Regions from separate parts of the Ectopseudomonas mendocina genome, predicted to be linked through region 2. Evidence: predicted binding sites of a transcription regulator. Region 2 holds the regulator's gene; each other region holds the start of a gene.
The links. Region 2 encodes sigma-54, which starts transcription at its own class of promoters, with help from an activator protein. Its sites were predicted from a motif close to ANTGGCATNNANNTTGCTNT; they were not measured.
Positions count from the first base shown of each region.

Region 1 (3,275 bases), 640 kb from region 2:
CCCGGAAGCGCTATGGTGGGGGGTACGAAAAGGCCGCTGCGGCCAGTGTTGCAGCGGCGTATGACTGGCCACCGAGTGAATCGCGGCGACCTGCAGTGCCTCGTCTTCGTCCAGCGGTGGCAGCAGGCCGGGCAGGCGGCTGGCCAGCAGCGTCTTGCCGGTACCGGGCGGGCCGCTGAGCAACAGGTTGTGCGAGCCCGCGGCGGCCACCAGCAGCGCACGTTTGGCAGCCAGTTGCCCCTGTACTTCGGCCAGATCCGGATAGGGCAGGCTCTGCCGGAGCAGACCTTGTGCCGCATAGGGCTCGAGTGGGGCACTGCCGTTGAGGTGCGCGGCGATCTGCAGCAGATGCTCGATGGCAATCACCTTCAAGCCCGAGGCCAGGCTGGCCTCTTCGGCATTGGCCTGCGGCACCAACAGGGTGCGCCCGGCTGCACGTGCTGCCAGGGCGGCTGGTAATACACCCTGCACTGGGCGCACTGCGCCGGACAGCGCCAGTTCGCCGAGGCACTCGTATTCGTCCAGTGACTGAGCAGGCACCTGGCCGCTGGCGGCGAGGATACCCAAGGCGATGGCGAGGTCGAAGCGACCGCCGTCTTTCGGCAGATCAGCCGGTGCCAGATTCAATGTGATGCGTTTGCTGGGAAACTCGAAAGCGGCATTGAGGATGGCGCTGCGCACGCGATCCTTGCTTTCCTTGACCGCCGTCTCCGGCAGGCCCACCAACGTCAGGGATGGCAGGCCGTTGGCCAGGTGCGCCTCGACGGTGACGGTCGGTGCTTCGACGCCGACCTGGGCGCGGCTGTGGACTATCGCCAGGGACATGATCACTCCTTGATCAGGTGGGGCAGTGCCTGCAGGAGCGGCTTCAGCTTCGAAGCCTGTTCGTGGCTGAAGCCGCTCCTACAACAAACCTTAGTCTGCCGCGGTGAGCTTGGCTTCCAATTCGGCGACCTTGGCTTCCAGCGCCTCGAGGCGGGCGCGAGTGCGGGCCAGAACCACCATCTGGCTATCGAACTCATCCCGGCTGACCAGATCGAGCTTGCTGAAGCCACTCTGCAGCAGGGCCTTGAACTGGGCTTCCAGTTCGGCGCGAGGAAGTGGGCTGTCGCCACTGAACAGGCGCGAGGCGTGGCTACTGAGGGTGTCGAGCAGAGCTTTGGGCGGGAGCATGGGCAGGTTCCAGATACAGACGGCGGGCAGTGTAGCACGCAGGCGAAAACCGCGACCTGGCGCCAAGGCGCACAGTTTTCGAGCGCGTGTGGATGGTTCGTTGCACCAATTCTGTGCGCTGCTTCTGTCATGAATGCCCGGTCACCTCCTCGGCACCGGTGCAAAGTCCTGAAACATCAGGCTTTTGATGTAGCTGGCAAGCTTTCTGCTTAGCCCCTGGTGACGCATGCACCGATGCAGTACCGGTGCGTCAGGCGAAGCGTGGGGAGTGTTTCGCCAGGAGCGGTTGATGGATGTCGACCACGCCAGCTAGGGCGGTCGGTGCATTACAAAAGCCGGACACTGCGCTTAGACTTGTCGAGGGCTGAGAATTCCTGGGGCAAGTCAACCTAATACGGGAGAGAGTTCATGAAGCTAGTCACTGCCATCATCAAGCCGTTCAAGCTGGACGACGTCCGCGAGTCGCTGTCGGAAATCGGCGTGCAAGGCATCACCGTTACCGAAGTCAAAGGCTTCGGTCGCCAGAAAGGTCACACCGAGCTGTATCGCGGTGCTGAATACGTTGTCGACTTCCTGCCCAAGGTGAAGATCGACGTGGCCATCGCTGACGACCAATTGGATCGCGTCATCGAGGCCATCACCAAGGCTGCCAACACCGGCAAGATCGGTGACGGCAAGATTTTCGTGGTCAACCTGGAGCAGGCGATTCGCATCCGTACCGGCGAAACCGATACCGACGCGATCTAAGCCCAACGCCGCCCCACCCCCAGAATCGTCCCAGGAGTTAAATCATGACTCTGCGAAAAATCGCAGGGCTTGGAGCCCTTTTGTCTCTGCTTTCCCCCGGCCTAGCCATGGCTGAGGAAGCGACGCTGAATTCCGGTGACACAGCTTGGATGCTGACCGCCACCGCGCTGGTTCTGTTCATGACCATTCCGGGCCTGGCCCTGTTCTACGCTGGCATGGTGCGTTCCAAGAACGTCCTGTCGGTGATGATGCAGTGCTTCGCCATTACCGCTCTGATGAGCATCCTGTGGTTCGCCTACGGCTACAGCCTGGCCTTCGACACCACCGGAATGGAAGCTGGCGTCACCAACTTCAGTTCCTTCGTGGGCGGCCTGGGCAACATGTTCCTGGGTAATCTGACCAAGGAATCGTTGACGGCGGCGTTCCCGGAAAGCGTGTTCGTCACCTTCCAGATGACTTTCGCCATCATCACTCCGGCCCTGATCGTCGGGGCCTTCGCTGAGCGCATGAAGTTCTCCGCGATGCTGGTGTTCATGGCCGTCTGGTTCACCCTGGTCTATGCACCGATCGCCCACATGGTTTGGGGCGGTGATGGTGCTCTGATGTGGGACTGGGGCGTACTCGACTTCGCCGGTGGCACCGTGGTGCACATCAATGCCGGTATCGCTGGCCTGGTGGCTTGCATCATGCTCGGCAAGCGCAAGGGTTACCCGAGCGTGGCCATGGCGCCGCACAACCTCGGTTACACCCTGATCGGTGCTGCGATGCTCTGGGTCGGCTGGTTCGGCTTCAACGCCGGCTCCGCTGCCGCCGCTGACGGCACCGCTGGCATGGCCATGCTGGTTACCCAGATCGCCACCGCCGCCGCCGCTCTGGGCTGGATGTTCGCCGAGTGGATCAGCCACGGCAAACCGAGCGCCCTGGGTATCGCCTCCGGCGTGGTTGCCGGTCTGGTCGCCATCACCCCGGCTGCCGGCACCGTCGGCCCGGTAGGTGCGCTGGTCATCGGTCTGGCCTCCGGCGTGATCTGCTTCGTCTGCGCCACCAGCCTGAAACGCAAGCTCGGCTACGACGACTCCCTGGACGTCTTCGGCGTGCATGGCGTGGGTGGCATCGTCGGTGCCCTGCTGACCGGCATCTTCGCCGCGCCGGCCCTGGGTGGCTTCGGTGAGGTGGATAACATCGGCCTGCAACTGTGGATTCAGTTCAAGGGCGTGGCCTTCACCGTGATCTACACCACCATCGTCACCTTCGTGATCCTCAAGGTCATCGACGTGGTCATGGGGCTGCGTGTCACCGAAGAAGAAGAGTCGGTCGGCCTCGACCTGGCTCAGCACAACGAGCGTGGCTACATC
Region 1 is NZ_CP027657.1:1,884,412-1,887,686, reverse strand. Features, by position in the region: gene C7A17_RS08730 (YifB family Mg chelatase-like AAA ATPase) at 1-825, opposite strand, end outside; gene C7A17_RS08725 (accessory factor UbiK family protein) at 916-1,173, opposite strand; gene glnK (P-II family nitrogen regulator) at 1,582-1,920, shown strand; gene C7A17_RS08715 (ammonium transporter) at 1,965-3,275, shown strand, end outside.
Region 1: glnK (P-II family nitrogen regulator) is a predicted target of sigma-54. The motif match lies at 1,366-1,385, and genes of this name have one in related genera.

Region 2 (3,275 bases):
GTATTTCGCCAGCAATGAGCGCATCGTACTGATCGACCAGGCCAAGGTGATCCAGGAAGGCAATACCTTCGAAGGCGAGAAGATCGTCTACGACACCCGCCGCCAGATCGTCAACGCTGGCCGCGCCACTGGCACCAATGTCGGCACGCCGCGCCCGCGCATCGACATGGTCATCCAACCGAAGAACAAACCCGCGGATCAGCAGCAGTAATGGCCATACTCAAAGCCCAACACCTGGCTAAAAGCTACAAAAGCCGCCAGGTCGTGCGCGACGTCAGCCTGAGCATCGAAAGCGGCCAGATCGTCGGCCTGCTCGGCCCCAACGGCGCCGGCAAGACCACATGCTTCTACATGATCGTCGGCCTGGTGCGCGCCGATCAGGGCCGCGTACTGATCGACGACCTCGATGTCAGCCATCAACCGATGCACGGCCGCGCTCGTGCTGGTATCGGTTATCTACCCCAGGAAGCCTCGATCTTCCGCAAGCTCTCGGTGGCCGACAACATCATGGCCATTCTCGAGACACGCAAGGATCTTGATCGCGCCGGCCGTCAGACGGAGCTGGAAAGCCTGCTGCAGGAATTCCACATCCACCACATCGCCGACAGCCTTGGCATGAGCCTGTCCGGCGGTGAACGCCGCCGCGTGGAAATCGCCCGCGCCCTGGCGACCAACCCCAAGTTCATCCTGCTCGACGAACCCTTCGCCGGCGTCGACCCGATCTCCGTGGGCGACATCAAGCAGATAATCCACCACCTCAAGACCAAGGGTATCGGCATCCTGATCACCGATCACAATGTGCGCGAAACCCTGGATATCTGCGAAACGGCTTACATCGTCAACGACGGTCAGCTGATCGCCGAAGGCGATGCCGAGACCATCCTCGCCAACCAGACGGTGAAAGAGGTTTACCTGGGGCACGAGTTCCGCCTGTAGGCCTGCGGATATTTCACTACAGAAATATGGCACCCCCTAGGCAAAATCGAGAACATCAGGCATATAATTTGCTTCCTGGCGGCGCTTCGGCGCCCTGATGTGGAAGGCGTAACTCGCCGGTAAATTAAGGTCTGCAATGAAACCATCGCTAGTCCTCAAGATGGGCCAGCAGCTGACGATGACCCCGCAGCTGCAACAGGCTATCCGCCTCCTCCAACTGTCCACCCTGGATCTGCAGCAGGAAATCCAGGAGGCGCTGGAGTCCAACCCCATGCTCGAGCGCCAGGAAGACGGCGACGATTTCGACAACAGCGACCCGATGGCCGATGGCGCCGAAAGCGCCACTCCCAGCCCTCAGAGCAAAGAAGAGAGCTATCAGGAAACCACTCCAACGGTAGATAACCTGGAGGAAGGCGAATGGGGCGAGCGCATTCCCAATGAGTTGCCGGTCGATACGGCCTGGGAAGACGTCTACCAGACCAGCGCCAGCAGCCTGCCGAGCAATGACGACGATGAGTGGGATTTCACCACCCGCACCTCCAGCGGTGAAAGCCTGCAGAGCCACCTGCTCTGGCAACTCAACCTGGCGCCCATGTCGGACAAGGATCGGCTGATCGCTGCCACCCTGATCGACTGCATCAACAACGATGGCTATCTGGAGGAAACCCTCGAGGAAGTCACCGAATCATTCGACCCCGAACTGGATATCGAGCTCGATGAAGTGGAAGTGGTGCTGCACCGCATCCAGCAGTTCGAACCAGCGGGCATCGGTGCCCGCGACCTGCGCGAGTGCCTGCTGCTGCAACTGCGCCAGTTGCCTGCCAACACCCCGTGGCTGAACGAAACCCAGCGTGTCGTCAGCGACTACCTGGAAGTGCTCGGCAGCCGTGACTATGCCCAGCTGCTGCGCCGCATGAAGCTCAAGGAAGACGAGCTCAAGCAGGTCATCGACCTGATCCAGCGCCTCAACCCGCGTCCGGGTTCGCAGATCGAATCCAGCGAACCGGAATACGTCGTGCCGGACGTCATCGTGCGCAAGCACAACGACCGCTGGCTGGTTGAGCTGAATCAGGAAGCCATGCCACGCCTGCGCGTCAACCCGCAGTATGCCGGCTTCGTCAAACGCGCCGACTCCAGCGCCGACAACACCTTCATGCGCAACCAGCTGCAGGAAGCACGCTGGTTCATCAAGAGTCTGCAGAGCCGCAACGAAACCCTGATGAAGGTCGCCACGCAGATCGTCGAGCACCAGCGCGGCTTCCTAGACTACGGCGACGAGGCGATGAAACCGCTGGTACTGCATGACATCGCCGAAGCGGTAGGCATGCACGAGTCGACCATTTCACGCGTTACCACGCAGAAATTCATGCATACCCCGCGTGGTATTTACGAGCTGAAATATTTCTTCTCCAGCCACGTCAGCACCTCCGAAGGCGGTGAATGCTCGTCCACCGCGATACGCGCGATCATCAAAAAACTGGTTGCAGCAGAAAACGCGAAAAAGCCGTTGAGCGACAGCAAGATCGCTGGTTTACTGGAGGCACAAGGCATCCAAGTCGCCCGCAGGACGGTTGCCAAATACCGTGAATCCCTCGGTATAGCGCCCTCCAGCGAACGCAAGCGACTGATGTAGGCCAAGGGGGCGACATGCCTCCAAGCCAACGTGTTCCGGTGGCGGATTCTCATGGAATCCGTCTCTTACACAAGGCAACAAGGAGAAAGCGGTATGCAAGTCAACATCAGTGGACATCAGCTGGATGTGACCGACGCCCTGCGTGACTATATCGGCGAGAAACTCGGCCGACTGGAACGTCACTTCGACAAGATCACCAACGTTCAGGTGACCATGGAGGTCGAAAAGCTCAAGCAAAAGATCGAAGCCACCCTGCACATCGCTGGCGGCGAAGTCGTCGCCAACGCCGAGCACTCGGACATGTATGCAGCTATCGACCTGCTGGCCGATAAGCTCGACCGCCAACTCATCAAGCACAAGGAAAAGCAGCTCGACCGCCTGCAAGGCGCCACAGCCCGCTAACATCCATCCTTCATGATCCGACTTGAAAACATCCTGACCCCCGGCCGTTCCCTAGTGAACGCGCCGGGCGGCAGCAAAAAGCGCGTGCTCGAACAGATCGCCAACCTGATCGCGCGCGACCTGTCAGACCTGGATGCCCAGGATATCTTCGAAAGCCTGATTGCCCGCGAAAAGCTCGGTTCCACTGGCTTCGGCAACGGCATTGCCATTCCTCACTGCCGCCTGGAGGGTTGCGACGCACCGATCAGCGCAGTGCTGCACCTGGAAACGGCCGTGGACTTCGACGCCATCGATGGCGCCCCGG
Region 2 is NZ_CP027657.1:1,243,056-1,246,330, forward strand. Features, by position in the region: gene lptA (lipopolysaccharide transport periplasmic protein LptA) at 1-211, shown strand, start outside; gene lptB (LPS export ABC transporter ATP-binding protein) at 211-936, shown strand; gene C7A17_RS05830 (RNA polymerase factor sigma-54) at 1,073-2,569, shown strand; gene hpf (ribosome hibernation-promoting factor, HPF/YfiA family) at 2,663-2,971, shown strand; gene ptsN (PTS IIA-like nitrogen regulatory protein PtsN) at 2,984-3,275, shown strand, end outside.

Region 3 (3,275 bases), 2.6 Mb from region 2:
ACAGTCATGCCGAACAGGTTGGGCACCCCCAGGGTTCCGCTACTGTCTTTCTTCAGCGCACTGTTGGCGTTCTTGCTGGCCTGGGTACGCTCATTCAGGGTGATGGTGATGATGTCACCCACGCGAAATGCCTTGCGGTCGTCATACAGGCCATTTTCGAAACCGGCCTGATAGATCGAGCCGTTGTTCTGCGCAGCCGGCAACGGCGTACGTGGCAACACCGGCGCGTAATAGGGATCATCCGGCTTGGCTGTTGGCGCCACGCAGCCGCTGCCCAGCAGCAGGCCAGCCAACAGGGGGAAACAGAGCATTTGCCGGTTCATAACCACTACCTCGCGGCGTTCACAACAGTGTCAAAAAATCAGAGATTCTGCGTCACGAAGGACAGCATCTGATCAGCGGTGGAAATCACCTTGGAGTTCATCTCATAAGCGCGCTGGGTGGTGATCATGTTCACCAACTCCTCCACCACGCTGACGTTGGAGTTCTCCAGGGTGTTCTGCAGTGTGGTACCCAGACCGTTGAGGCCCGGGTTGCCGACTTGCGGCGCACCACTGGCGCCGGTTTCCAGGAACAGGTTGTTACCGATGGCTTCGAGACCCGCCGCGTTGACGAAGTCGGCCAATTGAATGTTGCCGATGATCTGCGGCTGCGCATTGCCGGCGGTGGTCACCGAGACGGTGCCGTCTTCCCCAACAGTGAAGGTGCGCACCTCGGCCGGCAGGACGATGGCCGGTTCCAGGGCAAAGCCCTGGGAGGTGACGATCTGCCCGTCGGAATTGAGGTGGAAGCTGCCATCACGGGTATAGGAAACGGTGCCATCAGGCTGCAGGATCTGGAAGAAACCACGGCCGTTGACGGCCAGATCCAGCGGCTGCTCGGTGGTTTGCAGGCTGCCAGCAGTGAAGATCTTCTGCGTCCCGACCACACGCACACCGGTACCGAGCTGCAGGCCGGACGGCAACTGGCTGTCCTGGCTCGACTGGCCACCAGGCTGACGGCGGATCTGGTACAGCAGATCCTCGAACTCAGCACGGTCGCGTTTGAAACCGGTGGTCGCGACGTTGGCCAGGTTGTTGGAAATGGTGGTCAGGTTCATGTCCTGAGCGGACAAACCGGTCTTGCTGACCCACAGTGCCGGAAGCATATCGTTTCTCCTCGGACGCCGGTTTTACGGCGCCGCGTGCTGGTAATTAGCTAATCTGCAAAACCCGCGCCATGGCCGACGAATTGTCTTCGGCGGTGCGCATCATCTTCACCGACAGCTCGAACTGACGGGACAGGGAAAGAATCGCGGTCATCTCCTCGACGGCATTGACGTTGCTTGCCTCGAGAAAGCCAGAGGTAAGCTGAACCGTGGCGTCGGCCTCTACCGGGGGCTGGCCCTTGACACGAATCAGGCCATCGGTGCCCTTCTCCATGCTTTTCGGATCCGGATTGACCAGCTTGATACGGTCCACCTCGGCCAGCACGTTGGGGTTTTCGCCAAGGGCACGAATACTGATGGTGCCGTCCTGGCCGATCTCTACTTTCTGCTCCGGCGGCACAGCAATCGGCCCGGCGTTGCCCATCACCGGCAAACCATTGCCGGTGCGCAGTATTCCCAGAGCATCGATGTTCAGGCTGGCGGTGCGCACGTAGGCCTCGCTGCCATCCGGCGCCTGCACGGCGACCCAGCCCTTGCCGCCCACGGCAACGTCCAGGTCGCGTCCGGTTTCCTGCAGCGAACCGGGACGAAAATCAGTGGCAGGACGTTCGCTCATGGCGAATACGCGAGCGGGATAGGTTTCACCGAACAGCGGCATGGAGCGCGCCTGCTCGAAGTCACGGCGGAAACCCGAGGTGGAAACGTTCGCCAGGTTGTTGGCGTGGGCGCGCAGAGCCAGTGTGTTGTTCTGCGCTCCGGTCATGGAGACATACAGCATCTTGTCCATGGTAATTCTCCGAGTGGGCGACGTGCCCTTGGCTCTTTGCATTGACTACAGCAAGCGTCGTGCCAGACCCGAAAAATAAACTCAAGACATTGATTTTAAAGAGATTAACTGAAGATAGAGAAGTGTTCAGAAAAGCCGGCGGCGAGGTTTTGCCGGCCCTGGAACGGCAAAGCGGCAAGCCAGGCTTGCCGCTTTGCCTCAGCCCGAATTCATCAACGCAGGTTGATGATGGTCTGGGTAATGGCGCTTTCGGTTTCGATGGTCTTGGCGTTGGCCTGGTAGTTGCGCTGAGCCACGATCAGGTTCACCAGTTGATCCGACAACTCGACGTTGGAATCCTCCAGCGCCCCCGCCTGCAAAGCACCCAAGGTGCTGCTGCGCGGCGTGCCAATCACCGGTTCACCGGATTCGAACGACTGCGCCCAGGCCGTCTTGCCTGTCGGAGTCAGCCCCTGGACGTTGGCGAAGTTCGCCAGCAACACCTGCCCTTGAACCTTGGACTGGCCGTTGGTGTAACGGGCGAAGATCACCCCGGTATCATCGATCTCGATACCAGCCAACTGGCCCGTGGTGTAGCCATCCTGGCTAACGGCGTTGACCCCGAAAGATGCCGCGTACTGGGTAGAGCCGCGCATGTCGAAGGTGAAGGCCTCGCTGTCGGCGCCGTTGGGCACCATGGTTCCCGGGTTGACCGGATCCTTCTCGGCTGGCACCCAGTCGGCCGCCGCCAGGCTGAAGATGCCATTAGGTGTGCCGGCAGGAATGGCCGGTGCATCCAGGGCCGGATCCGGCGGAGTGCTGGCCAATGGGGTCAGCGCTGGATTGGCCAGTTGGCCGGCCGCATCGTAGTTGACTGCATAGCTGAACGGCTGAGTGCTGGTCGGGTCACGCGGGTTGACCCCATCGATCAGCACATGCATGACCCAGCCATTGTTGGCCGGCGCCTCGTTCTTGACGAAGTACTGGCTCATCACGTGGGCGTTGCCCTGCGAGTCATAGATGTTGGTCGAGGTGGACCAGTTGAAGGACTTCGAATCGCTCGGATCGAATGTCGGTGCTGCCATGGTGCCGGCATTGGCAGGCCGCACGGCATTGGAGTTCAGGTTGAGGCGCTGGGTAACGCTGGTGGTCGCCTTGGGCTCCTGCTGACCGGCACTGATGCGCAGGTCGGACTGCACCGGCAGGATGTTGCCGCTGTCATCGGCCGTATAGCCCTGCAGGCGATAGCCGAAGTTGTTGACGACATAGCCATCACGATCCGTACCGAAGTAACCGGCGCGGGTATAGCCAATCTCACCATTGTTGCTGGTCATGAAGAAACCATTGCCATTGATGGCAAGA
Region 3 is NZ_CP027657.1:4,409,599-4,412,873, reverse strand. Features, by position in the region: gene flgH (flagellar basal body L-ring protein FlgH) at 1-323, opposite strand, end outside; gene flgG (flagellar basal-body rod protein FlgG) at 362-1,147, opposite strand; gene C7A17_RS20380 (flagellar basal body rod protein FlgF) at 1,194-1,934, opposite strand; gene flgE (flagellar hook protein FlgE) at 2,147-3,275, opposite strand, start outside.
Region 3: C7A17_RS20380 (flagellar basal body rod protein FlgF) is a predicted target of sigma-54. The motif match lies at 1,982-2,001, and genes of this name have one in related genera.